3 regions of the Lentzea sp. NPDC059081 genome follow, and region 3 is predicted to be linked to each of the others. Evidence: riboswitches for the same ligand, from Rfam matches in the RefSeq annotation. Region 3 holds a riboswitch; each other region holds the start of a gene.

Region 1 (10,190 bases), on a different contig from region 3:
TGGACGTGTGGTGGTTCCGCCTGCCGCGCAAGGAGAGCGACGCGGTCAGGGGTGGCGCCGGCCGGTTCAGCGCGGGCAGCGCCCTGGTGCTGATTCCACGCGGGGAGTACTTCCAGTGCGCTTTCCTGATCCGCAAGGGAACCGACGAGCAACTGCGCGCCGAGGGTGTCGAGAAGTTCCGCGAGCGCGTGGTCACTTTGGTGCCATGGCTCGCCGACCGGGTCGATCACATCAAGAGCGTCGACGACGCGAAGCTGCTCGACGTGAAGCTGGACCGGTTGAAGCGCTGGCACGTGGACGGTCTGCTGTGCATCGGTGACGCGGCGCACGCGATGTCGCCGATCGGCGGCGTGGGCATCAACCTCGCGGTCCAGGACGCGGTCGCCGCGGCCAGGCTGCTCGCGAAGCCGTTGCGGGAAGGCACGCTCAGCGGCTCCGCGCTCGCGAAGGTGCGCCGCCGCCGCTGGTTCCCGACCGTGGTGATCCAGACGATGCAGCGGGTGGTGCAGAACCTGTTCCTCAAGCGCGTGGTGGACGGCGACGCGACCGTCTCGTCGAGCGGTGTCCCCGCTCCGCTGAGGCTCGTGCGGCGCTTCCCGTGGCTGCAGGCGATCCCGGCGTACATGGTCGCGATCGGGCCACGTCCCGAGCACGCGCCGGACTTCGCGCGCAGGGCCCCGCAGACCATCGTCAGGTCGTGACGAACGCCTCGGCCGACTCGCCGAGCACCATCGCCACGGCGTGGGCGCGGTCCCGTGCGCCCAGCTTGCGCAGGATCGCCTTCACGTGCGTCTTCACGGTGTCGTTGCTGATGAAGAGCCGCTGGGCGATCCTGGCGTTGTCCATGCCCTTCGCCATCTCGGCCAGCACGTCGAACTCCCGTGCCGACAGCTGGCCGAGCGAGGCGGGCGGGGGCATCCGCGCCGGTAAGCGCGCCAGCGACCCCACCCGCGCGTCGATCGTGGCGGGAGCACCGCGCACCGCGGCCGCGATCGTGGGCAGCAGCTCGGCCACGGGCGAGGTCTTCAGCAGGTAGGCCACCGCGCCGGCGTCGAGAGCGGCGCGGGCCCAGCTCGGACTGTCCGCATTGGACAGCACGACGACGCGGGCACTCGGTCTGAACTGCGCCGTGTCGCGCACGGTCCGCAACGGTCCGCCACCGGGCACGTCGAAGTCCGTGACGACGAGGTCCACCAGTGTGCTGCGCAGACAGCGCGCAGCGTCGGCCACGGTGTGGGCGATTCCCACAACGCGGAAGCAGTGCGTGCGGTGCAGCGAGATCCGCAGCCCCTCGGTGATGAGCTGCGAGCCGTCGACGAGCAACACACGGGTGGACGCCAGGTCCGTCATGACACCGGGAAGTTACTAGCGGGTACCGGAGTGCGTAACCTGCCGGACGCCGGATTGCTCCGTACGGCTACCTATTTGCCACCGGATTGGTGAGCGTTCCGAGGCCGTCCACCGTCACGGAGACCGTCTGTCCGGCCGTCAGCGGCCCGACACCCGCCGGCGTCCCGGTGAGGATCACGTCGCCGGGGAGCAGGGTCATGATCGAGGACACGTACTCGATGAGCGACGGAATGTCGTGCACCATCAAGGAAGTACGTCCGTCTTGTTTGACGTCGCCGTCGACCTCGGTGACGATCCGCACGTCGGACGGGTCGAACTCCGTCTCGATGAACGGACCCATCGGGCAAAACGTGTCAAAACCCTTGGCGCGGGTGAACTGCACGTCCTTCTTCTGCAGGTCCCGCGCCGTGACGTCGTTGGCGATCGTGTAGCCCATGATCACGCTCTTCGCCCTGGCCGCCGGCACGTCGCGGCACGGCTGGCCGATGATGACGGCCAGCTCGCCCTCGAAGTCCACGCGTTCCGAGACCGCCGGGAGCTTGATCTCCACGTTCGGCCCGACCACCGAGGTGTTGGGCTTGAAGAAGATCAACGGCTCCGCGGGCACCTCGTTGCCGAGCTCGGCGGCGTGGTCCGCATAGTTCCGGCCCACGCCGATGATCTTGGTCGGCAGGATGGGTGCGAGCAGCCTCACATCGGCGAGCGGCCACTTGCGTCCGGTGAACGTGGGCGTGCCGAAGGGGTGTTCGGCGATCTCCGCGGCTTCGTCGCCCTGGACCTCGACGAAGGCAACGCCCTGCGGGTGGGCAATCCTGGCAATACGCACACGTCAACCTTAGACGGACGCCCGCATGGCCTTGTGGACGAGCGCGTCACACAGCGCCAGCCAGCTCGCCTCGACGATGTTGCCGTGCACGCCCACGGTGGTCCACTCGCGTTCACCGTCGGTCGACTCGACCAGAACGCGCGTCACCGCGTCGGTTCCGGGGTGCTCGGTGAGGATGCGCACCTTGTAGTCGGCCAGCTCCACGGCGTCCAACCAGGACAGGTGCGGCAGCAACGCCTTGCGCAGGGCCGCGTCCAGCGCGTGCACGGGCCCGTTGCCCTCGGCGGTGGCGATGACCCGCTCCCCCGCCACGTGCACCTTGACCGTGGCCTCGGACACGATCTCGCCGTCGGACCGGTGGTCCAGCACGACCCGGTACGACTCCAGCGAGAACGGCGCGGTGTCCAGCTGGGACAGTTCGCGGCGCAGCAGCAGCTCCATGGAGGCGTCGGCGGCCTCGAACGACCAGCCCTTGGCCTCCAGGTCCTTGACCCGCTTGAGAGCGCTCCCCACCTCCTCTGACCGGCCGGTCAGGTCGAGACCGAACTCACGTCCCTTGAGCTCGATGCTCGCCCGACCGGCCATCTCGGTGACCAGCACCCGCATGTCGTTGCCGACGGTGTCCGGAACGATGTGGTTGTAGAGCTCCGGATCCACCTTGATCGCGCTCGCGTGCAGACCCGCCTTGTGGGCGAATGCTGACGACCCGACATAAGCCTGGTGGGTGTCGGGTGCGATGTTCGCGATCTCGGCCAACGCATGGGAGACACGGGTGAGCTCGGCCAGTGCCCCGGTCGGGAGCACCTCCATGCCGAGCTTGGTCACGAGGTTTCCCACGACGGCGAACAGGTCCGCATTACCTGCTCGCTCGCCATACCCGTTGGCAGTGCACTGCACGTGCGTCGCGCCCGCCTGAACGGCCGCGATCGTGTTCGCCACCGCGCAGGACGTGTCGTCCTGGCAATGGATCCCCACGCGAAAACCGGTCTTCTCGACGACCTCGGCCACCGTCTCGGCAAGCCCGAGCGGCAGCTGCCCGCCGTTGGTGTCGCACAGCACGACGACGTCGGCCCCACCCTCCACAGCGGACTCCAGCACGCGGAGGCTGGTGTCCGGCGAGAAGGCGAACCCGTCGAAGAAGTGCTCGGCGTCGAGGAAGACGCGCCTTCCATGGTCCTTGAGGTACCGGACGGTGTCGCGCACCATCCTGAGGTTCTCGTCGAGGTCAGTCCGCAGCGCCCGCTCGATGTGCCGCAGGTCCGACTTGGCCACCAGCGTGACCACCGGCGCCTGGGAGTCGAGCAACGCCTTGACCTGCAGGTCTTCCTCGACCTTGACCCCGGCCTTGCGCGTCGCCCCGAACGCGACCAGCTGGGCGTTCTTCAGCTCCAGATCCCCCGCCGCCGCCCGCGCGAAGAACTCCGTGTCCTTGGGCAACGCGCCGGGCCAGCCGCCCTCGATGAACCCGACGCCGAGCCCGTCCAACAGCCGCGCGACAGCGAGCTTGTCCGTGACGGAGTACGAAATGCCCTCACGTTGTGCGCCATCACGCAACGTCGTGTCGTAGACGTGGAACTCGTCGGTGGGGCCGGCCATCGGGGGTCATCTCCTCAAATCCGGACAAACAAAAAGACCCCCCGCGGGATGCGAGAGGTCTGCGCGTCGGGTGCCAGGGGCGGCAACTACCCGACGCGCTCGTCGATAATGATGGCGAGGTTCTGAGCCATGCCGGGGATGCTGCCACAGCCTCCGCCGCCCACCAAGGGCCGGGACCGAATCTCCCACTATCTGGTCACGGCGCACGCCTGGCCAGGCACGCACGCCAACGGCAAGCCATGGCCGATGCCGTAGGCGAGGCGAAGCAACCCCCGCACTGCCAACGGCGAAGCCAAGGCCCCAAGCGATGCCGAAGGCGAGCCGTGCGGACCTGACGCCGATGGGTAGCGGTGAACCCACTCGTGGTGTGGCGATTGGGGCTTGACTTTGGGTGCGAGGTGCTACCACTAGTGGATCGGCCGGTTGCGAAGCATCCGGCCTTTTCCGGCCGAACCAGCGCCTCGCAAGGGCCCCGAAGTCAAGCCCCAATCGCAATCGTCGCGGAGCGGCGATGTACCCCGCTGCTTCGTCCGAGGTGCACGACCACGCTGGAACAGGCACCTGACCGCACTGCCGACCACGCTGGAACGGCCACCTGACCGCATTGGCGACCACGCTGAAACCCCAAAGACGATCAAACCCCGGCGAGGAACCGAGCAAACGCCTCCACAGAAGCAGGATTCCGAGGCCCCTCCACCAACGCCGCATACGGCAACGAGAAGAACCTCTTCCCCTTCACCGCCGGCGAGTTCGCCAACGGCGCGAACCCCTCCAAGAACGCCTGCTTCTGCGCCGGAGTGTTCGCCTCCCCGTCCGCGTAATCCACGATCAGCACCACATCAGGCGACCGCTCCACCACGGCCTCCCAGTTCACCGTGGTCCAGCTGTCGTTGAGGTCCCCGAAGACGTTCTCCCCACCGGCCTTCCCGATGACGTCCTGCGGCGCCGCGTTGCGACCGGACGTGAACGGCTGGTCCTGCCCGCTGTCGTAGAGGAACACCTTCGGCCGAGGCTTGCCGGCCATCAGCGCACCAGCCTCCTCGACGCGCCGCTGGTAGGACCGCACCAGTTCCTCGGCCCGATCCGACACCCGGAAGATCGTGCCCAGGTTCCGCAGATCCGTGTACAACGCATCCAGAGCGGGCATGATCCCGCGCTGCTTCCCCACGCCGTTCCGGCACGCCTCGGTCAGTTGGTAGGTGCCGATCCCGAGCTGCTTCAACGCGTCCGGCGTGAACCCGGTGCTCTCGCTGAACCCGTAGTTCCACCCGGCGAACACGAGGTCCGCGCCGGCTCCCTGCACGACCTCCTTGGAGATCTTGTCGGCGAGGTGTCGGGACCCCTCGAAGTCCGCCTTCCAGGGTGAGGTCTGGAGGTCGACGGTGTTGCCGCTGTCGACGACGTACCCTGCCATGCGGTCCTTCAGGCCCAGCGCGAACATCAGCTCGGTGATGCCGGTGTCGTTGGTGACCACTTTGGACGGCACCCGGTCGAACGTGACCTGCTGGCCGCAGTTCGTGACGGTCACGGGGTCGGACTCGGAGGTGTCCTGCGCGACCGTCGCACCGCATCCCGTGACGAGGAGCAGGGACGCCAGAGCGAGGGCGGTTCTCAAGGGGTGACCTCCTGGTCGAACAGGAGCTGGGGAACTCCTGTGGTGGGGTGCGCGACGACGTGCGCGGTGACGTGGAAAACCTTGGCGATCAGCTCCGGCACGAGGACCTCGGAAGGCGTGCCGGAGGCGACCAGTCGTCCCTCGTCCAGCACGTGCAGGCGGTCGCAGTAGGACGCGGCCAGGTTCAGGTCGTGCAGGACGGTCAGCACGGTGACGCCTAGGCCGCGGGTCAGGGACAGCACGTCCAGCTGGTGGCGGATGTCGAGGTGGTTGGTCGGCTCGTCGAGGACCAGCACGCGGGGCTCCTGGGCGATGGCCCGCGCGATGAGGACGCGCTGGCGTTCGCCGCCGGAGAGGCTGAGGAAGCTGCGGGAGGCGAGGTGGGAGACGTCCACTGTGGCCAGTGCGGCCTCGACCACCTCTCGGTCGTGAGCCGGGGAGCGGTCGTGCGGCAGGCGGCCCATCTCCACGACCTCGGCGACCGTGAAGTCGAACTCGACCTGCGACTCCTGGGTCAGCGCGGACAGCTCGCGGGCCAGGTCGTGTCGCTTGTGGACGTTGCGGCCGTCGATCAGCACGGCGCCCGCGTCCGGCTTCAGGGCGCGGTAGACGCAGCGCAGGGTCGTGGACTTGCCGCTGCCGTTCGGGCCGACGATGCCGACCACCTCGTCGTCGGCGGACAGCGTGATGTCCTCGATGATGCCGTCGACGGTGAGCTGCTGGACGTCGACGCGCATCAGCGGCCTCCGAAGACGTAGGTCCTGCGACGCATGAGGAAGATGAAGCACGGCACGCCGATCGCGGCGGTGATGACGCCGAGCGGCAGCTCTTCCGGCGCGGCCAGCATGCGGGCGGCGACGTCGACCCAGACGAGGAACGACGCCCCGGCCAGCGGGGCGAGGGGCAGCACGCGCCGGTGGTCCGCACCGACGACCATCCGCGTGAGGTGCGGCAGCATCAGTCCGACGAACCCGACGGCACCGCTCACCGCGACCAGCACGCCGGTGATGCCCGCGGTGACGATGAACAGGTGCGTGCGGAACCGGGTGACCGCGACGCCGAGCGTGGTCGCGGTCTCGTCCCCCATCGCCAGCGCGTTGAGCTGCCGCGCCTTGGTCATCAGGTACACGATCCCGAGGACCGTCACGGTCAAAGCGATCGGCAACGACTGCCAGTTCGCCCCGCCGAGACTGCCCAGCAGCCAGAACATGGCGCTGCGGGCCGCCTCGCCGTGCGGCGCCTGGAACACGAGCAGCATCGCCACCGCGGAGAACCCGTACGCCAGCGCGGTTCCGGTCAGCACCAGCCGCAGCGGTGTGAGCCCTCGGCTCGTGCGCGCGGTGAGGTAGACCAGCGCCGTGGCGCCGAGACCCGTCAGGAACGCGCCCGTGGACAGCGCGTAGACACCGAGGCCCTGCAACACCCCGAGCGTCGCCACGGCCGTCGCCCCCACGCTCGCGCCCGACGAGATGCCGAGCACGTACGGGTCCGCGAGGGCGTTGCGGACCATGGCCTGGATCGCCACGCCGACCACGCTGAGACCGGCGCCCACGACCGCGGCCAGCAGCACGCGGGGCAGCCGGATGTCCCAGACGATGTGGTACTGGCCGGCGAGGTCGGCGGGGATCGTGCCGCCGGTGAGCGCGGCCCACAGCAGGTCGAGGGTGACGTCGAACGGCACGGAGACGGGACCGAGCGCCACGCCCGCCACGATGCTGACGACGAGCACGCCGACGAGCGCGCTGATCTTGGAGATCACTGGGTCCCTTCCCGCAGTCCACGGCAGGAGTCGGAGTAGCTGTGCATGCCGTGTGCGGGTATTCGGGCTTGCCCCCGGGGAGGGGCCTACCGTTGCGGGTCAGCGCCGGACTTCGACCGGACTTCCCCCACACGCGACATCTGCACTCTAACCCGACACGATCACGTGTCCGTCCGGTACCGCATGAGCGCACCACTCCCCTTCTGCTCCACGGACGTGAGACGCAGCTCTCCCGGAACGGTGAAAAGCCGCTCGCCGGCACCCAGGACCGTCGGGAACACCATCAGCCGGTACTCGTCGACGAGACCGTGTTCGGCCAACGCGCGCACAACGCTGATGCTGCCCACGACGACGATGTCCTGACGTGCCTTCAGCGCGCGCACGGTCGACACGAGATCGTCCGTCACGGATGAGTTCTGCCACGCGTCCGCGCTGGTCAGGGACTTGGACACGACAACCTTGGGGATGGCGTTCATCCGGTCGGCGAACGGGCCGGTGCGGCTGGGCCACAGCTTCGAGAAGTGCTCCCAGGTCGTGCGCCCGAAGAGCATGACGCCGGTCTCGAACAGCGGGCCGAGGTCGAACTTGTCGCCCGCCACCGCCTTCTCCCCGTGCCGGAACGCCCAGCCTCCGCCGGGGGTGCCGGCCCGTCCGTCGGGGTCCTCGACGACGTCGTCCAGTGTGACGAACTCGGTGACAATCAGATCGCTCATGCCAGTACGTACCGGCGACGGCGGTGATACTCATCGCGATGACGAGCACCGGTTTCGAGACGCGTCTGGAGCAGCACCGCCGCGAGCTGCTGGCGTACTGCTACCGCATGCTCGGATCGGTCCACGAGGCCGAGGACCTGGTGCAGGACACGCTGCTCCGCGCGTGGAACGCCCGCGAGCGCTACGACGAGCGCAAGGCCTCGGTCCGCACGTGGCTGTACCGCATCGCGACGAACGTCTGCCTGACGGCGCTGGAGGGCAAGGCGCGCCGGCCGCTGCCGTCCGGGCTGGGCGCGCCGGGCACCGATCCGGAGGCCGCGCTCGTGCCCGCCTTCGAGGTGCCGTGGCTCCAGCCGTTCCCCGACGAGTCGGCCGATCCCGCGGAGCTGGCGGTGCGGCGGGACAGCCTGCGGCTCGCGCTGGTCGCGGCGATGCAGACGTTGCCCGCCCGCCAGCGCGCCGTCTGGGTGCTGCGCGAGGTGCTGGAGTTCAGCGCCGCCGAGGTGGCGGTGCAGCTCGGCACCACCGTCGCGTCGGTCACCAGCGCCCTGCAACGGGCGCGGGCGGGCTTGGCCGGAGTCGCGCCCGCCGGTGATCCCGCCGCCGCCCGCACGGTCGAGGCCTACGTGCGGGCCTTCGAAGCCGCCGACGTCGAGGCGCTCGTCGCGTTGCTCACCGAGGACGCGGTCCTGGAGATGCCGCCGGTCCCGTTGTGGTTCCTCGGGCGCGACGACTACGCGGCGTTCATCCGCCACGTGTTCGCACGGCGCGGCGTCGGCTGGCGCATGACTCCGACCGCCGCCAACGGACAACCGGCCGTCGCCGCCTACACGGGCGACGGCCGGTTGCACACGCTGCAGGTGTTCTCCGTCGTGGACGGGCTGATCGCCCACACCTTCGTCTTCCAGGACCCGGCGGTGTTCGCGGCGTTCGACCTGCCCGCGACGCTCTAGGAACCCGGCGCGAACCGGTCGAAGTACGCCGCGCAGTTCGCCATCTGCTGCTCGACCAGCCCCCACTTCGGGGTGTCGTGCGGCTCCAGCACCGCGAGCACGTCGACGGTCTCCGTCACCTTCTCGCCGGGCACGAGGACCTCCGCGCGGTCGCCGGGGAAGATCGACACCTGGTGCCCGACGTGCCACACGTCCCGCCGGGCGCCCTTCACGAGCACCTTCCACAGCGGCGGCGCGAACTGCTCCAGGTCCTCCAGCTCGTTGCGGATCTTCCACAGGGCGTTGAAGACGGAGTCACCGGTGGACGTCCTGCGGCCGAACGGGCCGTAGAGCGCCATCGTGATCTCCTGCATCGTCCGCGCCTGCCAGACGACGCGTCCGACCCACACCTGTTCCCTGCCCGACGCGGGATCCTCGCCGTACAGCGGAACCTGGCGCGACACCGGGGGGAACTCACCACCGCGCGTCCACTCCGGCATCTCTTCCGACTGGGTCTGCACTGTCTCGACGCTCCTCTAGGCGTGCTTGTCCAGGATGTCGCGCATCATCTGCCGCTGCTGGGCCATGCGCTGTTCGGTCGCGGTGCGCTCGGCGAGCGAGAGCTGCGGCAACGAGTCCTGCATCTCCGCGACGGACCGCTGGAGCTGGAAGTACTGGCTCTTGTCGGGTTCCGGCAGGTGCTCCGGCTCCCGGACGCGGGGCTGCTCGTCCGGCTCGTGCCTCGGTTCCTCCGCAGGAGGGTCGGGCTCGCGGTCGTGCGGCGCGGGCTCGTCCGTCTTCTGTGGACCGAACGGTTCGTCGCCGTGGTGCGGGTGGTAGTCCTGCGTGTGCGCCGGCGGCTCGTAGCCGGGACGGTGCCACGGCGGCAGTCCGTCGTCGACGTGCTTCGCGACCTGCGTGGCAGCCTGTTCGGTCGCTTCGCGCAGCACCGCTTTCTCGGCCGCGCCGACCAGACCCGCACCGTCCGTCGCGACGGCGATGGCCGCGTCACCGGTGAGCCTGCCGAGTGCCGAGAACGGGTCCTTCTTCCACTCCTCGAAGTTCAGGAGCCCTCGCACGGCCTCGGCCGGATGCGTGGCCAGGTGCACCATGCCGGACGCCTGCTTCACCAGGTGCTCCGCGTACTCGCCGGGGTGGGCGACGTTGTACGGGTCGAGCGGGTTGCCGGCCCTGACCATCTCGAGCAGGTTCAGGCCCGACTCGGCCATGCCGGAGTGGAACGACGACACCTGAGTGACGGTCTGCTCGAAGCTGTCCTCGATCGAGGCGGCGAACTTCGACAGGAACCCCGGTTCCTCCGGCGCCCTGTCCTTCGCCTTCGTGACGATCGCCGCGGTCTCGGCCGCCGCGGCCTTCAGCGTCCTGCGCGCGTCGGCGA
Region 2 (10,190 bases), on a different contig from region 3:
GTGGCAGCGCAAGACCGAGCTCTCCTGCGACCGCGCGGGCCTGCTGGCCTGCCAGGACCCGCAGGCCGCGCTGCGCACGCACCTCGCGCTCGCGGGCGACCTCGGCGGCCAGGTCGACATCGCGTCGTTCCTCGCCCAGGCCAGGGAGTACGAGGAGGTCGAGGACATCCGCGACAGCCTCCTCAAGCTCCTGCACACCGAGACCCGCACGCACCCGCTCGTCGTGGTGCGCGCCGCCGAGCTGCAGCGCTGGTCCGCGAGCGAGGAGTACCGCGAGATCCTGACCGGCACGTACCCGCGCCGCGAGGACGACCGGCCGACGAACAACCTGACCGACGACATCAAGGGCGCAGCCCGGTCGTACAAGGAGTCCATGAGCACCTCCGCCGACCCGTTGATCAAGACCATCAACGACATCGGCGAGACGGTCGTGGGAGCCGCGGGCAGGATGTGGAGCAAGGTTGCTCCGAACGGCTCAGCGGAGTAGCTACCATCTGGAGTCATGAGACGACTCCTGGTGCTGGTTCTCTGCGCAATGCTGGGCCCGACCGGTGTCGCCGCCGCCGACGTGCAGGTCGTCGGCGGCGAGCGCGCCTCCATCGAGGCCAACCCGTGGGCCGTCTTCCTGACCGACGACCACGGCGGCCAGTTCTGCGGCGGCACGCTCGTCGCGCCCACGAAGGTGCTCACGGCCGCGCACTGCGCGCTCGGGCGCACGCCCAAGGACCTGCGGGTCGTCGCCGGCCGCGAGGACAAGCTCGACCGCGACGCCGGGGTGTCGGTGATGCCCGAGTCCCTCTGGATCCACAAGCAGTACGTCTCCGCCGACCAGGGCGAGGACGTCGCGGTCCTGACGCTGGGCGAGGCGCTGCCGTACACGCCGCTGCCGTTCGCCGAGGTCGGCGACCGGGCCCTCTACCAGCCGGGCACGGAGCTGCGCGCCCTCGGCTGGGGCCGCACCGTCGAGAACGGCAGGACCTCGCGCTACCTCATGCAGGCCACGGTGCCGGTGCTGCCGGACGACACCTGCGTCGACGCGTACCCGCAGTTCGTGAAGGCGGACATGTTCTGCGCCGGGTTCGCGGGCGGCGGGACCGACACCTGCCAGGGCGACTCCGGCGGGCCGATCGTCGCGGGCGGCAAGCTCGTCGGCGTCACGTCGTGGGGCGAGGGCTGCGCGCGCAAGGGCAAGCCCGGCGTCTACGTGCGGATCTCCCGGTACGCGAAGGACCTCCACCCGGTCGTGGACGCGCCCCCGGCCGTCGAGCCGTAGCCGGACGTGCGAGCCTGGCCGGCGTGGTGAACCTGCGACCGGTCCTGCGCCGGGCCAGACCGGACGAGGCGGACGCGCTGAGCGGCCTGGCACTGGCCTCGAAGGCGCACTGGGGCTACGACGAGGCGTTCCTGGCGTCCGTGCGGGAGGAGCTGACCTTCCGCGCGGACGACCTGGCGGAGCGGCACGTCGTGGTCGCCGTGCTGGACGGCGACCTGGCCGGGTTCTACAGCCTCGACGGCGAGCCCCCGCACGGCGAGCTGGGCAACCTGTGGCTGCGGCCGGACCGGATCGGCACCGGTCTCGGCCGGGTGCTCTGGGAGCACGCACTGACCGAGGCGGCCGCGGCCGGGTTCGAGCACCTCGACATCGACGCGGAGCCGTTCGCCGAGGGCTTCTACCTCAGGATGGGCGCCGAGCGGATCGGCGAGACGCCGTCGGGGTCGATCCCCGGCCGGGTGCTGCCGCGGCTGCGCGTCAGACCACGAGACCGACGGACATCGTGAGGAAGGCGGCCGCGCACACCGCGTCCAGCGCCGTCGTCACGCCCGGTCGCTTCAGCCGCCCGGCGACACGCGAGGCCGCCAGCACGATCATCAGCTCCCAGATCGCGGCGAGGCCCAGAAACACGATCGCGAGCATTGTGAGCTGAGGCGCCGGTTCACCCGATCCGATGAACTGCGGCAGGAACGCGAGCGAGAACAGGATCATCTTCGGGTTCGTGATGTTGGTCAGGAATCCCTGCCGGAACGGCCGGTCGCCCACGACCTCCTCCTGCTCGCCGCCGGACCTCCTGAGCAGGCCGCGCGTGATGGAAACCGCGAGGTAGAGCAGGTAGGCGGCGCCGATCCAGCGCAGCGCCGTGAGCACCATCGGATACCGCGCGAGCACCACACCGAGGCCTGAGATCACCAGTGCCACCTGCACCGCCGCGGCCGAGTGGATGCCGCCGAGCGCGAGCAGGCCGGCGCGGGTGCCGGAGCGCAACGACGTGCGCAGGAGCAGGAACGCGTCGACACCGGGGGTCACGATGACGACCGCGCACGCGATGAGGAAGGCCGGAACCTGGCCGAAGTCGAACAACACCGTACATACCCCCGTGATCTAGAACACTGACCGCAAAATCTCCGGCCTGACGCGACACTAACACGAGAATCTTCGGTTTTGACGCCGTCCTAGCGCGATCGCTACCGTAGGTGACCGATCGTCCACCTGGTGCAACGAGGAGTGGTCCGTGAGGGGTAAGCGAGTTGCCGTGCTGGTAGCGGCGATCGCGCTGGTCAACGGTGGTTCGACGGCGGATGCGATCGTCGGGGGGACACCCGCGCGGGTGGCGGACACCCCGTGGGTTGTGGCCATCACCACCACGGACGGTCAGCTGATCTGCGGTGGCGCGCTCGTCGCCCCGGACAAGGTCATGACCGCCGCGCACTGCGTCACGAACAAGGGCGTCATCGGCGACAACCAGCGCCGGCCGGAGCAGCTGCGCGTGGTCGCGGGCCGCACGGACCTGCGGGTGAAGGACGAGGGGGTGGACGCCCCGGTCGCCGGCGTGTGGCGGCACCCCGAGTACCGCGAGGTCACCCGGGGCGACGACGTGGCGGTGCTGACGCTCGCCCGAGCGCTGCCGTACCGGACGATCGCGCTCGGCGAGGTCGGCGACGAGGGCGTGGTGCTCGGCTACGGCCGCACCGCCGAGAACACCCCGCCGGCCATGACGCTGCGCAAGGTGTCGGTGCCGATCCTGTCCGACCAGGAGTGCGCGCTGAAGGAGCCGGACTACCGGCCGGGCGCGATGCTGTGCGCCGGACGGGGCGGCAAGGACGCTTGCACGGGCGACTCGGGCGGCCCGCTGGTCGTGCGCGGGAGGCTCGCGGGCGTCGTGTCGTTCGGCCGCGGGTGCGCGCGTCCGGACGAACCGGGCGTCTACACCAGGCTGGCGAACTACCGGTCCGTGCTCGGCTTCTGATATCCAAGGTTCGGTGCGAACCACACCTTTTCCCGCCACCCTGCGGCGGCAGTGGGGGCTCGATCTGAGCCCCGGCCAGCTCTACGCCATCCTGCGGCTGCGCCAGGACGTCTTCGTCGTCGAGCAGAACTGCGTCTACTGCGACGTCGACGGACGCGACCTGGACCAGGGCACCCGGCACTTCTGGCTGGAGGCGGAGGGGTCGCACGACCCGATCGCGTACCTGCGGCTCCTCGAGGAGCCCGGCGGCACGTTCCGCATCGGGCGCGTCGTCACCGCGCGGATGGCCCGCGGCCAGGGGTTCAGCCGCAGGCTCATGCTGGCCGCGCTCGTCGACGTCGGCACCGCGCCGTGCGTGCTGGACGCGCAGACGTACGTGGCGCCGTTCTACGCCTCGTTCGGCTTCGTGGCCGAGGGCGAGGAGTTCATCGAGGACGGGATTCCACACCTGCGGATGCGGCGCACTCCCTGATCACGCGCACCGCGCGCTCGATGTCCGCCTCGGTCAGGTCGGCGCGCGCGGTGAGCCGCAGCCTGCTGATCTGGTCGGGCACCGACGGCGGCCGGAAGCAGCCGACGATCACGCCGTTCGCGCGGCAGGCCTCCGCCCACCGCAACGCCTGCTCCGGACCCGGCGCGCGCACGCTGACCACGGCGGCCGTGGGCGTGCTGGCCTGGAACCCGGCTTCCTTCAGGCGGTTGCTCAGGTCGTGCGCGACCGTCAGCGCACGTTCGGGGCGGTCCGGCTCCTCGCGCAGGATCCTGATGGCCGCGAGCGCCGCCGCCGCGCTGCTCGGCGCGAGACCGGTGTCGAAGATGAACGTGCGCGCGGTGTCGATCAGGTGCTTGATCACGCGGCTCGGGCCGAGCACCGCGCCGCCCTGGGCGCCGAGCGACTTGCTGAGCGTCAGCGTGGTGACGACGTCCGGCGCCTTGATCAGGCCGGCCTCGGCGACCGCGCCCCGGCCACCCGGTCCGACGACGCCGAGCCCGTGCGCGTCGTCGACGACCAGGCCGGCCCCTGTCGCGCGGCAGGCCTCGTGCAGCTCGGCGAGCGGGGCGATGTCGCCGTCGACGCTGAAGACCGAGTCCGTGACGACGATCGCGCGCCGCTTGCCGCGGGTCTCCAGGGCATGCCGGACCTTGCCGACGTCGCAGTGGTCCGCGACGACGACGTCGGCCTTCGACAGGCGCGTGCCGTCGATCAGGGACGCGTGGATGTGCTGGTCGGCGACGATCGCCGTGCCGGGACCCGACAGCGCCGTGACCGCGCCGAGGTTCGCCATGTACCCGCTGCTGAACACCAGTGCCGACTGCGCGCCGCAGAAGTTCGCGAGCTCGAACTCCAGCTCGTTGTGCAGCTCCGTCGACCCGGTGACCAGGCGCGATCCCGTCGAGCCCGCACCCCACTTGAGCGTGGCGGCGGCCGCGGCACCCGCGACGCGCTTGTCCTTCGCGAGGCCGAGGTAGTCGTTGCTCGCGAGGTCGAGATCGGTCGAGTCCGCCTTGCGCGGCCGCACCCGTCGGGTCAGACCCGCCTTGGCGCGCGCTTCCGAGCGGACGTCGATCCAGTCGAACGTCGCCTCACCGCTGGTGGACACTGCCTCGGTTGTGCTCACGGTCACCGACTGAGTCTCCCATCCGCCGACTAGCGTGCCGCTCGTGGACCTGTTCACCTTCACGCGCGCCGAGCTCACCTCACCGGTGCAGTTCCTCGACGGCCGCTGGGTGGTGTCCGCCCACGACGACGTGCGCGCCGTGCTGGCCGACCCGGTCACGTACCTGCCCGACAACGCGCTGACCGCCGTGACGCCCGTCGCGCCCGCCGCGCTGCGCGCCCTGGTGAGGGCCCGCTTCTCGCTGCCGCCGACGCTGGCGAACAACAGCTCGTCGTCGCACACCCGCCTGCGGAAGCTGGTGGCGTCGTTCTTCACACCGGCCCGCGTCGCCGCGGCGGAGCCTCGCATCCGATCTCTGGTTCGGGAACGGCTGGGTGGCGCGGATCTCGTGCGCTCGCTCGCGTGGGACCTGCCCGCCATCGTGCTGATGGACCTGCTCGGGCTGGAGAACGTCGACATCCCGACGTTGAAGCGGTGGAGCTCGGGGTCGCTGGAGTTCTTCTGGGGTTCGTTGACGCCGGAACGCCAGATGGAGCTGGTCGACGACGTCGGCGAGTTCCACCAGTGGCTGGTCAAGCGCTACCACGCCCGGGACGGCGAGCTGTTCCGCGCTCTGGCCGACGCCGGTGTGTCCGCTGAGGACTCCGCCGGTCTCTGCTACTTCCTGCTGATCGCGGGCCAGGAGACCACCACCCAGCTGCTGTCCACGGCGCTGCGCCGCGCTCTGCAAGACCGCGCGTTGTGGGCACGGCTGCCGTTGCCCGGTGTGGCCGAGTCCTTCGTCGAGGACGTGCTGCGGACCGAGACCCCCGTGGTGACCTGGCGCAGGCTGACCGCGCGCGAGGTGGTGCTGTCCGGCGTGCGCGTCCCGGCCGGCGCGGAGCTCGTGTTGCTGTTGAGCGGCAAGGAGACCGACTCCCGCCACCTGGCGTTCGGGTACGGCCGCCACTTCTGCCTCGGCGCCGGCCTCGCCCGGCTGGAGGCGGCGGTGACGTTGCGGACGGTGGCGTCGCACGAGCCTTCGCTGGAGCTGGCGGACCCCTCGCCGGAGTGGCTGCACCTGCTGTCGTTCCGCGCGCCGAAGTCGGTGGCCGTCAGTCGCTGACCTGAGGTTGGATGCGGTGGTGATGAACCGCCAACTCTCGGGTGTCCACAAGAAAACCCTGCTGGAGGCGCTCGGCCCGGTCCCGGACGTCGACCCCGACCGCTACGGCGACGGCGGCCCGGTGGGAGCCCTGGAAACCCGCGTGGCCCAGCTGCTCGGCACCGAGGCAGCGCTGTTCGTGCCGACGGGGACGATGGCCCAGCAGATCGCGCTGAGGTGCTGGGCCGACCGCACCCACAACCCGATCGTCGCCATGCACCCGCAGGCCCACCCGCTGCACCACGAGGACGACGCGCTGACCGTGCTGTCCGGGCTGCGGCCGATCAAGGTCCGCAACTCCGACGTGGGATCGTGCCCCGAGCCGTACGGGACGCTGCTGCTGGAGGTGCCCGACCGCGAGGCCGGGTTCGTCCTGCCGACCTGGGACGAGCTGACGTCGTGGGTGGATGCCGCTCGTGAGCGGGACGCGGTCGTGCACCTCGACGGCGCGCGGCTGTGGGAGAGCACGTTCGGGCTGGGCAAGCCGCTGCCGGAGATCGTCGGGCTGTTCGACTCGGTGTACGTGTCGTTCTACAAGTCGCTGGAGGGGATCTCCGGGGCGGCGCTGGCCGGGTCTGCTGACTTCGTCGAGCAGGCTCGGGTGTGGCGGCATCGGTACGGCGGGATGCTGTTCCAGCAGTGGCCTGCTGCTTTGTCTGCTTTGCACGGGTTGGACACCGTGTTGCCCCGGTTGGGGTCTTATGTCGCGCACGCGAAGGTGGTGGCTGCGGCCATGGGGCTGCCGGAGCCTGATACGCACCAGTTCGCGTTGCGGTTGAGCGGGGATCCTGCTCGGTTGACCGAGGTCAGCGGGAAGTTCCTCGGGTCTTTTTGGCCGGATGGGACTGGGGTGGGGGCGAAGACCGAGGTGACGGTGGCTGGGCCGGCGTTGGAGTGGACCGGTGACGAGGTGGCTTCGGCTTGGGAGGAGTTCCAGAGCTTGATCTGAGGACATCCCACTACCTCGATCGTGTACGGGCGGGTTCTGCCACCATCTGGCCTCCGTTGTCGAAGCAGGGGGCAGTGCGGCGTGACCGGCCATGTGTTCGTGGACGAGACGAAGGAAAAGGGCTATCTCGTCACCGCGGCAGCCCTGGTGTCAGGCGATCTCGCGGCCGCACGTCGGACCGTGCGCGGTCTGATCATGGCCAACCAACGGCGCATCCACTTCCACAAGGAGTCGGACCAGCGCCGGAAGCAGATCCTCGACGCGGTCGTCGAGATCGCGCCTGCCGTCACGATCTACGACGGGTCGGGGTGCGCACGCCGCCGGCAGCGGGACGCGTGCCTGGTCCACCTGGTCGCGGACCTGGCGAAGTCCGGTGCTTCGATGCTGGTGCTCGAACAGGACGACTCGGTCCTCGATGCCGACAAGAAGCTGCTGTACCGCACGGTCCGCGAGCAGGGCTGCCACGAGATGCTCGTCTACCGGCACCACCGAGCCCACGAGGAGCCGTTGCTGGCACTGCCCGATGCGATCGCGTGGTGCTGGCACCGCGGTGGCCATTGGAAGAAGCGCGTGCAGCCACTGGTCGAGGCAGTGCACGTCCTCTGAAACCGCGAAACCCGGCCCACCCACCGTCCGGAAGGCTGCCGGGTCCACTTCGCAGCGCTACTGCGACTGCGCACCGCAACGATACCGCACTTCCCGAGGCGATGTCGCTCACCTGGCTGTTGGTCCTGCCCCCGCCGAATGCGACGATGCCGGGGCTGTGAGGGGAGCGCGAGGAAGCCGGTGTGAATCCGGCGCCGTCCCGCGACTGTGACCGGACCCGCTCCGGGAGTCAGGAACTCGTCCCCCTCGTCACTCGACCGACCACGGGCGTGGACACCCGAGGAAGGACTTCACCGCGCATGTTCCCCTTTTCGGCTGTCGTCGGACATGACGACCTCCGGCTGGCCCTGCTGTTGAACGCCGTGCACCCCGGCATCGGTGGTGTTCTCGTCCGCGGCGAGAAGGGGACCGCGAAGTCGACGATCGTGCGTGCCCTCGCCGCGTTGCTGCCGGAGCTGGAGATCTCCGCGAACTGCCGTTTCGGCTGCGTACCGGGTACGGCGGACTGCCCCGACGCGCCGCACGACGGGGTGGAACGGCGAGCCGCGAAGCTCGTCGAGCTGCCGGTTGGCGCGACCGAGGACCGGCTGGTCGGGTCGCTCGACCTGGAGAAGGCGCTGACCGAGGGCGTGCGGGCGTTCCAGCCCGGGTTGCTGGCGGCGGCGCATCGGGGCGTGCTCTACGTCGACGAGGTCAACCTGCTGCACGACCACTTGGTCGACCTGCTGCTCGACGCTGCGGCGATGGGGCGTGCGCACGTCGAGCGCGAAGGTGTTTCGGTGTCGCACCCGTCGCAGTTCCTGCTGGTCGGGACCATGAACCCCGAGGAGGGAGAGCTGCGGCCGCAGCTGCTCGACCGGTTCGGGCTCACGGTCCAGGTCAAGGCGGCGCGGGACGTGGGGGTGCGTGCGGAGGTCATCCGGCGGCGGCTGGCCTACGAGGCGGACCCCGTGACGTTCGCGGCGAAGTGGGCGCACGAGGACGTTGCGCTGAAGCAGCGGATCGCGGACGCCAAGGCGAAGCTGCCCGAAGTGTCCCTTCCGGACGGTGAGTTGCGCCGGATCGCCGCCGTCTGCGCGGCTTTCGAGGTCGACGGGATGCGGGCGGACCTCGTCGTCGCCCGTGCCGCCACGGCCCACGCTGCGTGGCGCGGGGCGAGCGAGGTCGAGGAGTCCGACGTCGAGGCTGCGGTCAGGCTCGCGCTGCCGCACCGGCGGCGGCGCGACCCGTTCGACGAGCCCGGTATCGAGGAGCAACAGCTCGAGGACGCCATGCGCCAGGCGGCCGAGCACGCCGAGGAGCAGGAGGACGGGCCCGACGACGACGGGCCCGGTGGCGGTGAGCTGCCCGAACCCCAGGAAAGTCCCCGAGATGCTCCGAAGGGGAACGGGAACGCGCCCCAGGAGCGGCCGGCGCCGGAGCCGTCGCCCGCGTTCAAGGCGCGGATGCTGGAGGTGCCCGGAGTCGGCGAAGGCGCGCCCGGCAAGCGGTCCAGGGCCCGTGCGCGCACCGGCCGCGTCGTGCGGTCGTCCACAGTGGACGGAAGTGGGCTGCACCTGGTCGACACGCTCACGAACGCGGCGCCGCACCAGGCGAGCCGCGGACGGACGGGTCCCGGCCTGCTCCTCACGGCGGCAGACCTGCGCAAGGCGGTGCGGGAGGGCAAGGAGTCGAACCTCGTCCTGTTCGTCGTCGACGCCTCCGGCTCGATGGCGGCGCAGAAGCGGATGTCGGCCGTCAGCGGCGCGGTGATCTCGTTGCTGCGCGACGCCTACCAGCGCCGCGACAAGGTCGGTGTGGTCACGTTCCGCGGTAGCCAGGCCGAGGTCGCGTTGCCGCCGACCACCTCCGTCGACGCCGCGGCCACGAGGCTCAAGAAGATGCGCACCGGAGGCCGCACCCCGCTCGCGGACGGTCTGCTGAAGGCCCACCGGGTGCTGGAGATCGAACGGCTCCGCGACTCGCGCAAGCGTCCGCTCGTCGTGCTGCTGACCGACGGCCGTGCCACGTCGTCCGGACTCGGTGGTGACCCGGCCAAGGACGCGCTGAAGGTCGCCGGTCTGCTCGAACAGACCGCCGTCGTGGTCGTGGACTGCGAGCAGGGCCACGTCCGGCTCGGTCTCGCGCAGAAGATCGCCGAGGCGCTGCACGGCACCTGCGTGCGGCTCGACCAGCTCAGCGCCGACCACCTCGCCGGCGTCGTCCGGGCAGCGTGAGGAGAGACCGATGCCCCAAGGACAACCGACCGAGGTTCCGAAGGACGGCCTGACCACCCGTCAGCGCCGCAACCGCCCGCTGCTGATGCTGCACACCGGTGAGATGAAGGGGAAGTCGACGTCGGCGTTCGGCCTGGCGCTGCGCGGCTGGAACCAGGGCTGGGACATCGGCGTGTTCCAGTTCGTGAAGTCCGCCAAGTGGAAGGTGGGCGAGGAGTCCGCGTTCAAGGCGCTCGGCCGGCTGCACGACGAGACCGGCGAGGGCGGCGCCGTCGAGTGGCACAAGATGGGCGAGGGCTGGTCCTGGACCCGCAAGCAGGGCACCGAGGACGACCACGCGGCCGCCGCGCGCGAGGGCTGGGCGGAGATCGCGCGCCGGATCGCCTCCGAACGCCACGGCCTCTACGTGCTCGA
Region 3 (10,190 bases):
GAGTGCCGCACGACCACGTGCTCGCCGATGATCGCGAGGCCGCACGCGACGGTGGAGGCTCCGACCTCCTCGAGCACGGCGCGGAGGTCCACCTGCGACGCGAGGCCGCACGGAGAGGCGATCTGCACCCACTCGTGCATCTTGTCGAGCACTTCCCTGACGATGATCACGACCTGCGTGCGCTCGTCCTCGTCCTCGTCCTCCCCGAAGGTGAAGAGGATCCTCAGCTCTTCGCCCTCGTCGTGGATGACGTCGTACTCGGCGCGGACGTAATCCGCGAGGTCTCCCCAACTCGCCATGGCGCAACCCTACTGGCCGCGATGGCCCACAGCCCGACGACGAGCACGGCGCCGACCTCGGCCACGAGCAAGATCCTCTCGATGTAGCCCAACGGGAACACGCGCCACCACCGAACGCCGGACGTCATCCCCATCGCAATGGCGTACAAGATCGGCATGAATGCGACAACGCTCACCAATCCGGACGCCATCGTCCACCTGGCGTGTCGCCCCCACACGTCGTGCCGCGTCCAGGGCCGCGCGAGCAGGATGATCGCGATCGGCAGGCTCACGAACGCGACCATGCTGCCGAACCGGTGGATGCTGCCGCTGAGCTCGTTGGTGCCCATCGCCCAGTTCGTCTTCGGGAACGCGACGACGAGCAGCAGGCCGACCGACCACAGGACCAGCGCGACCGAGCCGGCCGACCGCCACCTGGCCAGTCCCTTGTGCACGAGGGCCAGCAGGATCGCGAGCGACCCGAACGCGAGCAGCAGCACGGCGACGTCGAACACCGTGCGGTAGTCGCCCAGCGCGTACTCGCTGATCGTGCGGCGCATCGGACCGATGGTCAGGTCGAGCAGGCCGACCATCGCGACCGTGGCGACGACGGCGAGGGAACCGCCGGCGGCGGCTAGTCGAGGAATCAGCACATAACGGTCAACGCCCCGGTGAACGCGCGGGGTTCCTGCATTCAGGAACCTGACAGGAACCGCTCAGGTCAGCACGCTGCCGCAGGTGATGTTGACCTGAGCGCCCGTGATCGTGCGACCCCAGTCCGACGCCGCGAACAGCGCCGCCCTGCCCACGTCCTCCAGCGTCGCGACCCTGGTCAGCGGCGACCGCCGGAGCATGTCGGGTTCGACCTGACCGCGGAAGTCCTCCGGCACCGACTCGGGCACGCCCGCCGTCTGCAACGTCACCACGCGGACGCCGTGCGGCCCGAGCTCCACCGCGAGCTGGCGGCGCATCGACTCGACCGCGTCGAACGCCGCGAGCAACCCGCCGAGCTGCCAGTCCCGGTGCGCGCTCGCGTCGCCGGTGCCACCGAAGAACAGGATGACGCCCGACTTCTGCCTGGTCATGTGCCGTGCGGCCGCCCTGGCGGTGAGGAACTTCGACCGGACCGCCGAGACGACGGGGCTCAGGTAGTCCTCGACGCTCATCTCGACCATCGGCGTGCCCTGGACGTCGTTGTCGGTCGTCACGTTGACGGAGATGTCGAGGCGGTCGAACGTGGCGGCGTGCTCGTCCACCGCCCGCTCGTCGAGAGCGTCCACCACGGCGTACCGCGCGCCGAGCTGCTCGGCCCTGGCGCGCAGCGTCGCCTCGGTCCGGCCCGCGAGGTGGACCTCGGCACCCGCCTGGACGAACGCCGCGGCGATGGCACCGCCGATGCTGCCCGCGCCGCCGTAGATGACGGCGACCTTCCCGTTGAGATCCAGCTCCCGTCCGGTCATGGCAGGAGACGATAACTCCTATTTGAGCGCTTCCGCCGCCTCTGCTGACACGGCTTGCGCCACCGCGGTGAGCGCCGGCGAGTCGAGCTTCCACTGCTGCCAGTACAGCGGCACGGACACCACGCGGCCCGGCGCGAGGTCGACCAGGCCGTCCTGCAACTGCTGCGGCGGCACCATCCCCCAGCCCAGGCCCGCGACGATCGCCCGCACGTACACCTCGGACGACGGCACGTAGTGGCGGTGCTCGGACGCGCCACGGCCGCGGGTGAGCGTGCGCACGAACCTGTCCTGCAGGTCGTCGTTGCGGTCGAACACGACGACCGGCGCCTGAGGCAGCCACGACTTCAGCGGGCCGCTCTCGTACCGTTCCACGAAGGACGGCGAAGCCATTGCGGCATAACGGATGTGGCCGAGCTTGCGCACCTCGCAGCCCGCGACCGGTTCCTTCGACGACGTCACCGCCGCCATCACCAGTCCCTGGCGCAGCAACGCCGTCGTGTGGTCCTGGTCCTCGCGGTGCAGGTCGAACGAGATCCTGAGCTCCGGCAGAACCCGTTGCAGGGCGGGCAGGAACCACGTGGCGAGCGAGTCGGCGTTCACGGCGACCGGCACGCGCACGACGGCGTCCTCGCCCAGCGCCGCGTCCAGGTCCTGGTCGAGCGCGAGCAGTTGGCGACCGTAGCGGACCAGCACCTCGCCCGACGGGGTCAGCCGCACCGGGCGGGCGCGCACCAGCAGCACCCGGCCGGTGCGGTGTTCGAGGGCCTTGATCCGTTGCGAGACAGCGGAGGGCGTGACGTGCAACGCCGCGGCCGCCGCGTCGAACGTGCCCGCGTCGACGACGGCCAGCAGCGTGCGCACCAGGTCGAGATCCATCACGAGCGCTAATGCTACGTAAGAATCTTTAGCTGTTCTCATCTAAAACGCGTCAATACCGTTCTGCGGTGTGACTGACCTCCTCCTCGGCTTCGGCACCATGATGACCCTGATCGTCGCGATCGGCGCGCAGAACGCTTTCGTGCTGCGCCAAGGACTTCGACGGCACGCCGTGGCGAAGGTGGTCGCCGTCTGCGCCGTCTCGGACGCGATCCTGGTCGCGGTGGGCGTCGCCGGGTTCGGTGCGGTCGTGCGGAAGTGGCCGTCGCTGGTCACCGCCGCCGCGGTCGTGGGCGGGATCTTCCTGCTGGGGTACGGGTTCCTGGCGGCCCGGCGGGCACTGCGGCCGTCCTCGATGGATGTCTCCGGCGAACCGTCCGGACGACCCGTGCTCACGGCGCTCGCGCTGACGTGGCTCAACCCGCACGTGTACCTCGACACGCTGTTCCTGCTCGGGTCGATCGCGGCCGGCCGGTGGCTCTTCGGGGTCGGCGCGGTGACGGCGAGCGTCCTGTGGTTCGTCGCACTGGGGTTCGGCGCCCGCCTGCTCAGCCCGCTGTTCGCGAGGCCGCGCGCGTGGCGGGTACTCGACGGCGTGGTCGCCGCCGTGATGACGGTCCTCGGAGTCGCCTTGATCGCCGGCGCGTGACACGCGCATCTTGGGTGGTGATCAAGCGGCCACCACCACATGTAGTATCTGCCGCGCTGGTGGTTCACCGGCCCGGAGCAACGGGCGGGTGAGGCAAGAGGGAACCCGGTGGAAGTCCGGGACTGCCCCGCAGCGGTGAGTGGGAACGAAAGCCGTCAACGAAGCACTGGGCCCAGGCCTGGGAAGCGACGGCCGGTAGGAGCGTGCCCGGCGCCCACGAGTCCGAAGACCTGCCACTGGTGTGCGCGCAAGCCTGCGCGCACTACACGGTGCCCCGAGGGAGGGCGGCTGTGTGCACCGGTGGCGTGTCCACCGGCGCGCGCACGCGTTCTCTCGGGCTTGCTCGCGAGGAGAGAGCGTGCCCGACCAGCCGACACCGCTGGACCGACTATCAGGGGTCGTCCACGAAGCGTGTGCCGACCTGCCCAACGCCTCGGCCGAGGCGGTCCTCGCCGAGACGAAGCGGAACCTCTACGACGGCATCACCGACGCCGAGCTGGCCCTGGCACCGATCATGGCCGCCCGCGCGATGGTCGAGCTCGACCCGGACTACTCCTACGTCAGCGCCCGGCTGCTGCTGGACAAGCTGCGCACCGAGGCGTGCGGAGTGCCGCTGACGCACGCCGAGATGACCGAGCGCTACCCGTCGTACTTCGCCTCGTTCGTCCACCACGGCATCGAGCTGGGCCAGCTCGACCCCCGGCTCGCGGACTTCGACCTCGCCCGGCTCGGCGCGGCACTGGACGCGTCCCGTGACCTGAACTTCCAGTTCCTGGGCATGCAGACGCTGTACGACCGCTACTTCCTGCACCACGACGACCGCCGCTACGAGCTGCCGCAGGCGTTCTTCATGCGCGTGGCCATGGGTCTCGCGCTGCAGGAGGACGACCGCGACGCCCGCGCGATCGAGTTCTACGAGCTGCTCTCGTCGTTCGACTTCATGTGCTCGACGCCGACGCTGTTCAACTCGGGCACCACGCGGCCGCAGCTGTCGTCGTGCTTCCTGACGACCGTGGACGACGACCTCGCCTCGATCTTCCACGGCATCAGCAACAACGCGCTGCTGTCGAAGTTCGCCGGTGGGCTGGGGAACGACTGGACGCCGGTGCGCGGGATCGGTGCGCACATCAAGGGGACCAACGGCAAGTCACAGGGCGTGGTGCCGTTCCTGAAGATCGCGAACGACACGGCGGTGGCGGTCAACCAGGGAGGAAAACGCAAGGGCGCGGTCTGCGCCTACCTCGAGACCTGGCACATCGACGTCGAGGAGTTCCTCGACCTGCGCAAGAACACCGGCGACGAGCGCCGCCGCACCCACGACATGAACACCGCGAACTGGGTGCCGGACGAGTTCCTGCGCCGGGTGCGCGCCGGTGGTCAGTGGACGCTCTTCTCCCCCGACGAGGTGCCCGACCTGCACGACGCGTTCGGCGCGGAGTTCGCCGAGAAGTACCGGGCCTACGAGGAGAAGGCCGACAACGGCGAGATCAAGGTCTTCCGCCGGCTGCCCGCCGTCGACCTGTGGCGGCGGATGCTGACCATGCTGTTCGAGACCGGCCACCCGTGGATCACGTTCAAGGACCCGTGCAACCTGCGGTCGCCGCAGCAGCACAGCGGGGTCGTGCACTCGTCGAACCTGTGCACGGAGATCACCCTCAACACCGCGGTCGACGAGGTCGCGGTGTGCAACCTGGGCAGCGTCAACCTCGCCCGGCACGTGACCGGCGGCGGCATCGACCACGCGCGGCTCGAGAAGACCGTGCGGACGGCCGTGCGGATGCTCGACAACGTCGTCGACGTGAACTACTACACGATCCCGGAAGCGAAGAACTCCAACCTGCGGCACCGGCCGGTGGGCCTGGGGCTGATGGGCTTCCAGGACGCGTTGTTCACGCTCGGCACGCCGATGGCGTCGCAGGAGGCCGTCGAGTTCGCCGACCGCAGCATGGAGGAGATCAGCTACTACGCCATCGAGGCGTCCGCCGATCTCGCGCGGGAACGCGGCGCGTACGAGTCGTTCGACGGATCGTTGTGGAGCAGGGGGATCCTGCCGATCGACTCGCTGGAGATCCTCGCCGCGAGCCGCGCCGACGGCGAGCTCCAGGTGAACCGCGAGTCCACATTGGCTTGGGATGCCGTGCGGACCAAGGCCCGGAGCGGCATGCGGAACTCGAACGTCATGGCCATCGCGCCGACCGCGACGATCGCCAACATCACCGGCGTGAACCAGTCGATCGAACCGCTCTACCGCAACCTGTACGTGAAGTCGAACATGTCCGGCGACTTCACCGTCGTCAACCCCGACCTGGTGCGGGCGCTCAAGCAGCGCAAGCTGTGGGACGAGCGGATGATCTCCGACCTCAAGCTGCACGACGGCAGCCTCGGCGCGATCGACCGCGTGCCGCCGTATCTGAAGGCCTTGTACGCCACGGCGTTCGAGGTCGACAGCTCCTGGCTGGTCGAGGCGGGGTCGCGCCGGCAGAAGTGGATCGACCAGGCGCAGTCGCTGAACCTCTACCTGGCCCAGCCGAGCGGCCGCAAGCTCGACGAGCTGTACCAGCTGGCGTGGCTGCGCGGGCTGAAGACGACCTACTACCTGCGCACGCAGAGCGCGACCCACGTGGAGAAGTCCACGTTGCAGGGCACCGACGGCAAGCTCAACGCCGTCTCCCCCGTCGCCGTGACCGACCCGAACTGCTCCATCACCGACCCCGACTGCGAGGCCTGCCAGTAATGAGCGACATCGAAGCCGGCGCCGCACGGGTGAGCGTCGACGACAAGGCGATGATCAACTGTCGCGCCGACGTCAACCAGCTGCTGCCGCTCAAGTACCACTGGGCGTGGGAGAAGTACCTCAACGGCTGCAACAACCACTGGATGCCGACCGAGGTCTCGATGCAGGCCGACATCGGCCTGTGGAAGTCGAAGGACGGGCTGACCGACGAGGAACGCCGCATGATCAAGCGGAACCTCGGCTTCTTCGCCACGTCGGAGTCGTTGGTGGCCAACAACATCGTGCTCGCGGTGTACCGGCACCTGACCAACCCCGAGTGCCGCCAGTACCTGCTGCGGCAGGCCTTCGAGGAGGCCGTGCACACTCACACGTTCCAGTACATCTGCGAGTCGCTCGGCCTCGACGAGGGCGAGCTGTTCAACATGTACCGGGAGATCCCGTCCATCACGGACAAGGCCGCGTGGGCGTTGCAGTTCACGCAGCACCTGGAGGACCCGGAGTTCAAGACCGGCACGCCCGACAAGGACCAGGCGTTCCTCAAGGACCTCGTCGCGTTCTACGTGGTCTTCGAGGGCATGTGGTTCTACACGGGGTTCGCGCAGATCCTGTCGCTCGGCCGGCGCAACAAGATGGTCGGCATCGCCGAGCAGTACCAGTACATCCTGCGCGACGAGTCGATCCACCTGAACTTCGGCATCGACGCGATCAACCAGATCAAGATCGAGAACCCGCACCTGTGGAACGACGTGTTCCAGAAGGAGGTGCGCACGATGCTCGCCGAGGGGTGCGAGCTGGAGATCGCCTACGGCCGCGACACGATGCCGGGCGGGATCCTGGGGCTCAACGCCGACCTGTGCGAGCAGTACATGCGGTTCATCACGAACCGCCGCTGCGCGCAGCTCGGCCTGGAGCCGGTGTGGGCGCAGACGGAGAACCCGTTCCCGTGGATGTCGGAGATGATGGACCTGAAGAAGGAGAAGAACTTCTTCGAGACCCGTGTCATCGAGTACCAGAACGGTGGCTCGCTGGAGTGGTGAGCCGAGGCGGGTGGTCGCACGTCCGCGCGACCACCCGCCGTTCGACAGAAGCGCCTACCGCAGTGGTGACGCCGCCTCGGGAAGCCCTGCCCGGTCCGCGACCGGCCAGTCCAGCGGATCGGGCCCGAGCTTCACCAGCTCGGCGACCTGCAGACGCGACCACGGCGAGATCTCGCGCGTGCCGTCGAGGACGTCGGAGGCGAACTTCGTCCACGCCACCCGTTCGGTGGAGTCGACCTCGTCCGGGTTGGGCGTGGGGTCGTCGTCGGTGAGGACCCGGAACACCGGGCACATCTCGTTCTCGACCACGCCGTCCATCTCGGCGCGGTAGCGGAAGGCCGGCAGCAGCAGCTCGGGCTCGGAGACCGCCATGCCGAGCTCGTCCCGCAGGCGGCGCACCACGGCCTGGGCGATGTCCTCGCCGGGCGCCGGGTGGCCGCAGCAGGTGTTCGTCCACAGGCCGGGGAAGGTCTTCTTGTGCAACGCGCGGCGTGTCAGCACCGTGTTGCCGTCCGAGTCGAAGACATAGCTGGAAAACGCCAAGTGCAGCGGGGTGTCCGCGTGGTGCACCACGGCCTTGTCCTCGACGCCGATGGCCGAACCGTCCTCGGCCAGGAGGACCACCTGTTCCACAGTCACGCCCCCACGTAATCACACGTGGCCGAAGATCGGGAACCAGGCTTCCGGGTGAGAGCTCGAGCGCGGGGATAGCCGCCCCCTAGGTGGCGCACGTCACCCTGGGGGCATGACTTCCCCGTTCGCTCAGGCTCACACCATGTTCCTGGTGCTGGTCAGCCCAACGGGCCAGTACTCGATCTGGCCCGCGGTGCTGCAGGTGCCCGCCGGCTGGCAGGTCGTCCACGGAGTCGCCTGCAAGCAGTCCTGCTCGGACTACGTCAACGCGCTCCGGGCCGACCTGCCGGCCGCGGCCTGACACTCACAGCAGCGTGATGTACCCGTGGGCCGACGCGCCGCCGTGCTCGTTGTTGCCCGCGTACGACGCCGTGAAGCCCTGAAGCAGCGTCGACAGACCGACCAGCAGCGGCACCTGCGAGTCGCAGACGGCCTTGCCGGACGCGTTGGTCGTCGCGGTGCACAACGGCGTGCCCTTCACGGTCTGGAACACGACCTTCTGACCGGCGACCGGTGCCCCGGTGTGCTTCTCGGTCAGCGTGGCGTTGAGGCCCTTGACCGTGAAGCCGAGGAGCCGCAGCTGCAACAGCGCGGTGCCGGCGACGAGCTTCGACGGGGCCGGCGGCACGAAGTTCACCGCGATGCCCACCGGGCGCTGGCCGACGGCGATGGTGCCGGTGACCGTGTTCGACGCCGTGTCGATGACCGACACCGTGTTGCTGTTGAAGTTCGTGACGTAGGCGCTGGCGCCGTCGGGCGTGAGGGCCACGCCGATCGGGCGGTCGCCGACCGCGATCTTCTGCAGCTCGGTCATGGTGGTCAGGTCGACCACGGACACCGAGTCGAACTCGCTGTTCGTCACGTACGCGCGGGTTCCGCTCGGCGCCAGCGCGATGCCGTGCGGGGTGAAGCCGACGGCGGCGGTGCCGACGACGGTGCGCGTGGCGGTGTCGATCGCGGAGACGGTGTCGGAGCCCTTGTTCACCACGTACATCCGGGCGCCGTCGGCGGACGCGGCGATCGCGGTGGAGGTGCTGCCCACCGGGATCGTGGCGGCGACCGCGTTGGCCGTGGTGTCGATGACCGAGACGCTGCTCGGGCCGACGACGTCGTGCGTGACGTAGACGGCCTTGCCGTCGCGGGTGACGACCACGCCGTCCGGGTTCTGGCCGACCGTGATGGTCGCGGTGACCGTCAGCGTGGCCGTGTCGACCACGGACACCGTGCCGTCGCCGTAGTTGGTGACGTAGACGAAGCCACCGCCGGGAGCGACGGCGACGCCCGCCGGGTGACTGCCGACGGGGACGGACCTGTCGACCGTGTTGGTCGGCGTGTCGATGACCGTGAGGGTGTTCTGCACGGAGTTCGTCACGTAACCGCGGGTGCCGTCGAAGGCGACCGCCGCCATGTACGGCGAGTTGCCGCCGCTGTCGGAGATCGTCGTGGACACCGCGTTCGTGGCCGTGTCGATGACCGACACCCCGCCGCCGTTGTTGGCGACGTAGCCGAGCACCCGTCCGGCGGGAGCCGCCGAGGCGGGGCTCACCACCAGTGCCGTGGTGACGGCGACAGCCATCACCAGTGGACGTAACCGCATTTTGAGAGCCTCCTGGCGCGATCCATCCCGACCTGTTCAGGACATCGCGACCGGACCAGCGGGCGTTAGCCTCAACAGCCGCTTCTCGAACCAGTGGTCGGCGTACTCGGCGTCGTTGTAGCGGCCGATCTCGGCGAACCCGTGCTTGGCGTAGAGGGCGCGCGCCTCGACGAGGTCGGCTCGCGTGTCGAGGCGCAGCACCGTGACGCCGCGGGCCAGGGCCTCGGCCTCCATCGCGACCAGCAACGCCGATGCCGCGCCCTGACCGCGGAACGGCACCCGCACGAACATCCGCGTCAGCTCCCCCACGCCGTCGCCGAGGAACCTCATGCCGAGGCACCCCGCGTCCTCGCCGTCGCGCGACACGACGAGGAACACCGGGACGTCGTGGTTCTGCTCGCCCTGCTCGTACGCGTCGATCTCGGCATCGTCCGTCGGCCGGCCCCAGTAGCGGCTGATCATCTCCGCGTTGTACTCGCGGTTGAGCGGCGAACGCGCGGCATCGGCGACCCTGACGGTCCACTTCGTCATGTCATCATCATCGAAAGCCCGTCCACTGTGATTCAGATCACTGCAACACCGGGTCTGCGGAGGGCCAAGTGGGGACGTGATGTTCGCGGAACTGTTCGACGAGCACGCCCACCCGCTGCACCGATATCTGGCGCGGCGGGTGGGCGCCGACGTCGCCGACGACCTCGTCAGCGAGACCTTCCTGGCCGCCATGCGCGGCGAGGACACCTACGACCCGGTGAAGGGCAGCGTCGTCGGCTGGCTCTACGGCATCGCGACGAACCTGTTGCGCGGCCACGCCAAGCGCGAGACCCGCCTGCTGCGCACCGCCGAGCGCTACGGCGTCGACCTCGGTGTCGCGGAGTCGCTGGAGCACTCGGTCGTCGCCCGCATCGACGCGCGGTCCCACCTGCGCC

What was found. A riboswitch is a leader RNA that binds a small molecule or an ion and turns the genes downstream of it on or off. The one in region 3 is predicted to bind cobalamin.
Region 1: it holds a riboswitch for cobalamin, as region 3 does, so the genes downstream of both, ACFWV3_RS31505 (FecCD family ABC transporter permease) here and ACFWV3_RS16035 (ribonucleoside-diphosphate reductase subunit alpha) in region 3, are expected to answer to the same signal.
Region 2: it holds a riboswitch for cobalamin, as region 3 does, so the genes downstream of both, ACFWV3_RS40555 (putative cobaltochelatase) here and ACFWV3_RS16035 (ribonucleoside-diphosphate reductase subunit alpha) in region 3, are expected to answer to the same signal.

What each region holds. Positions count from the first base shown of each region.
Region 1 covers NZ_JBHYGW010000018.1:62,414-72,603, forward strand. The annotation lists gene ACFWV3_RS31475 (FAD-dependent oxidoreductase) at 1-701, shown strand, start outside; gene ACFWV3_RS31480 (LuxR C-terminal-related transcriptional regulator) at 691-1,350, opposite strand; gene ACFWV3_RS31485 (fumarylacetoacetate hydrolase family protein) at 1,418-2,176, opposite strand; gene cimA (citramalate synthase) at 2,186-3,772, opposite strand; gene ACFWV3_RS31495 (ABC transporter substrate-binding protein) at 4,407-5,387, opposite strand; gene ACFWV3_RS31500 (ABC transporter ATP-binding protein) at 5,384-6,124, opposite strand; gene ACFWV3_RS31505 (FecCD family ABC transporter permease) at 6,124-7,146, opposite strand; cobalamin riboswitch at 7,182-7,303, opposite strand; gene ACFWV3_RS31510 (dihydrofolate reductase family protein) at 7,308-7,859, opposite strand; gene ACFWV3_RS31515 (sigma-70 family RNA polymerase sigma factor) at 7,898-8,812, shown strand; gene ACFWV3_RS31520 (hypothetical protein) at 8,809-9,312, opposite strand; gene ACFWV3_RS31525 (putative T7SS-secreted protein) at 9,328-10,190, opposite strand, start outside.
Region 2 covers NZ_JBHYGW010000035.1:31,624-41,813, reverse strand. The annotation lists gene ACFWV3_RS40605 (M48 family metallopeptidase) at 1-487, shown strand, start outside; gene ACFWV3_RS40600 (S1 family peptidase) at 503-1,273, shown strand; gene ACFWV3_RS40595 (GNAT family N-acetyltransferase) at 1,297-1,779, shown strand; gene ACFWV3_RS40590 (LysE family translocator) at 1,751-2,359, opposite strand; gene ACFWV3_RS40585 (serine protease) at 2,508-3,242, shown strand; gene ACFWV3_RS40580 (GNAT family N-acetyltransferase) at 3,256-3,714, shown strand; gene ACFWV3_RS40575 (8-amino-7-oxononanoate synthase) at 3,668-4,867, opposite strand; gene ACFWV3_RS40570 (hypothetical protein) at 4,905-5,966, shown strand; gene ACFWV3_RS40565 (threonine aldolase family protein) at 5,989-6,954, shown strand; gene ACFWV3_RS40560 (hypothetical protein) at 7,036-7,560, shown strand; cobalamin riboswitch at 7,696-7,820, shown strand; gene ACFWV3_RS40555 (putative cobaltochelatase) at 7,860-9,776, shown strand; gene cobO (cob(I)yrinic acid a,c-diamide adenosyltransferase) at 9,787-10,190, shown strand, end outside.
Region 3 covers NZ_JBHYGW010000006.1:131,687-141,876, forward strand. The annotation lists gene ACFWV3_RS16010 (hypothetical protein) at 1-299, opposite strand, end outside; gene ACFWV3_RS16015 (DUF998 domain-containing protein) at 224-931, opposite strand; gene ACFWV3_RS16020 (SDR family oxidoreductase) at 995-1,738, opposite strand; gene ACFWV3_RS16025 (LysR family transcriptional regulator ArgP) at 1,757-2,614, opposite strand; gene ACFWV3_RS16030 (LysE/ArgO family amino acid transporter) at 2,715-3,263, shown strand; cobalamin riboswitch at 3,307-3,516, shown strand; gene ACFWV3_RS16035 (ribonucleoside-diphosphate reductase subunit alpha) at 3,622-5,997, shown strand; gene ACFWV3_RS16040 (ribonucleotide-diphosphate reductase subunit beta) at 5,997-7,034, shown strand; gene idi (isopentenyl-diphosphate Delta-isomerase) at 7,089-7,667, opposite strand; gene ACFWV3_RS16050 (MbtH family protein) at 7,780-7,968, shown strand; gene ACFWV3_RS16055 (YncE family protein) at 7,972-9,264, opposite strand; gene ACFWV3_RS16060 (GNAT family N-acetyltransferase) at 9,301-9,795, opposite strand; gene ACFWV3_RS16065 (RNA polymerase sigma factor) at 9,875-10,190, shown strand, end outside.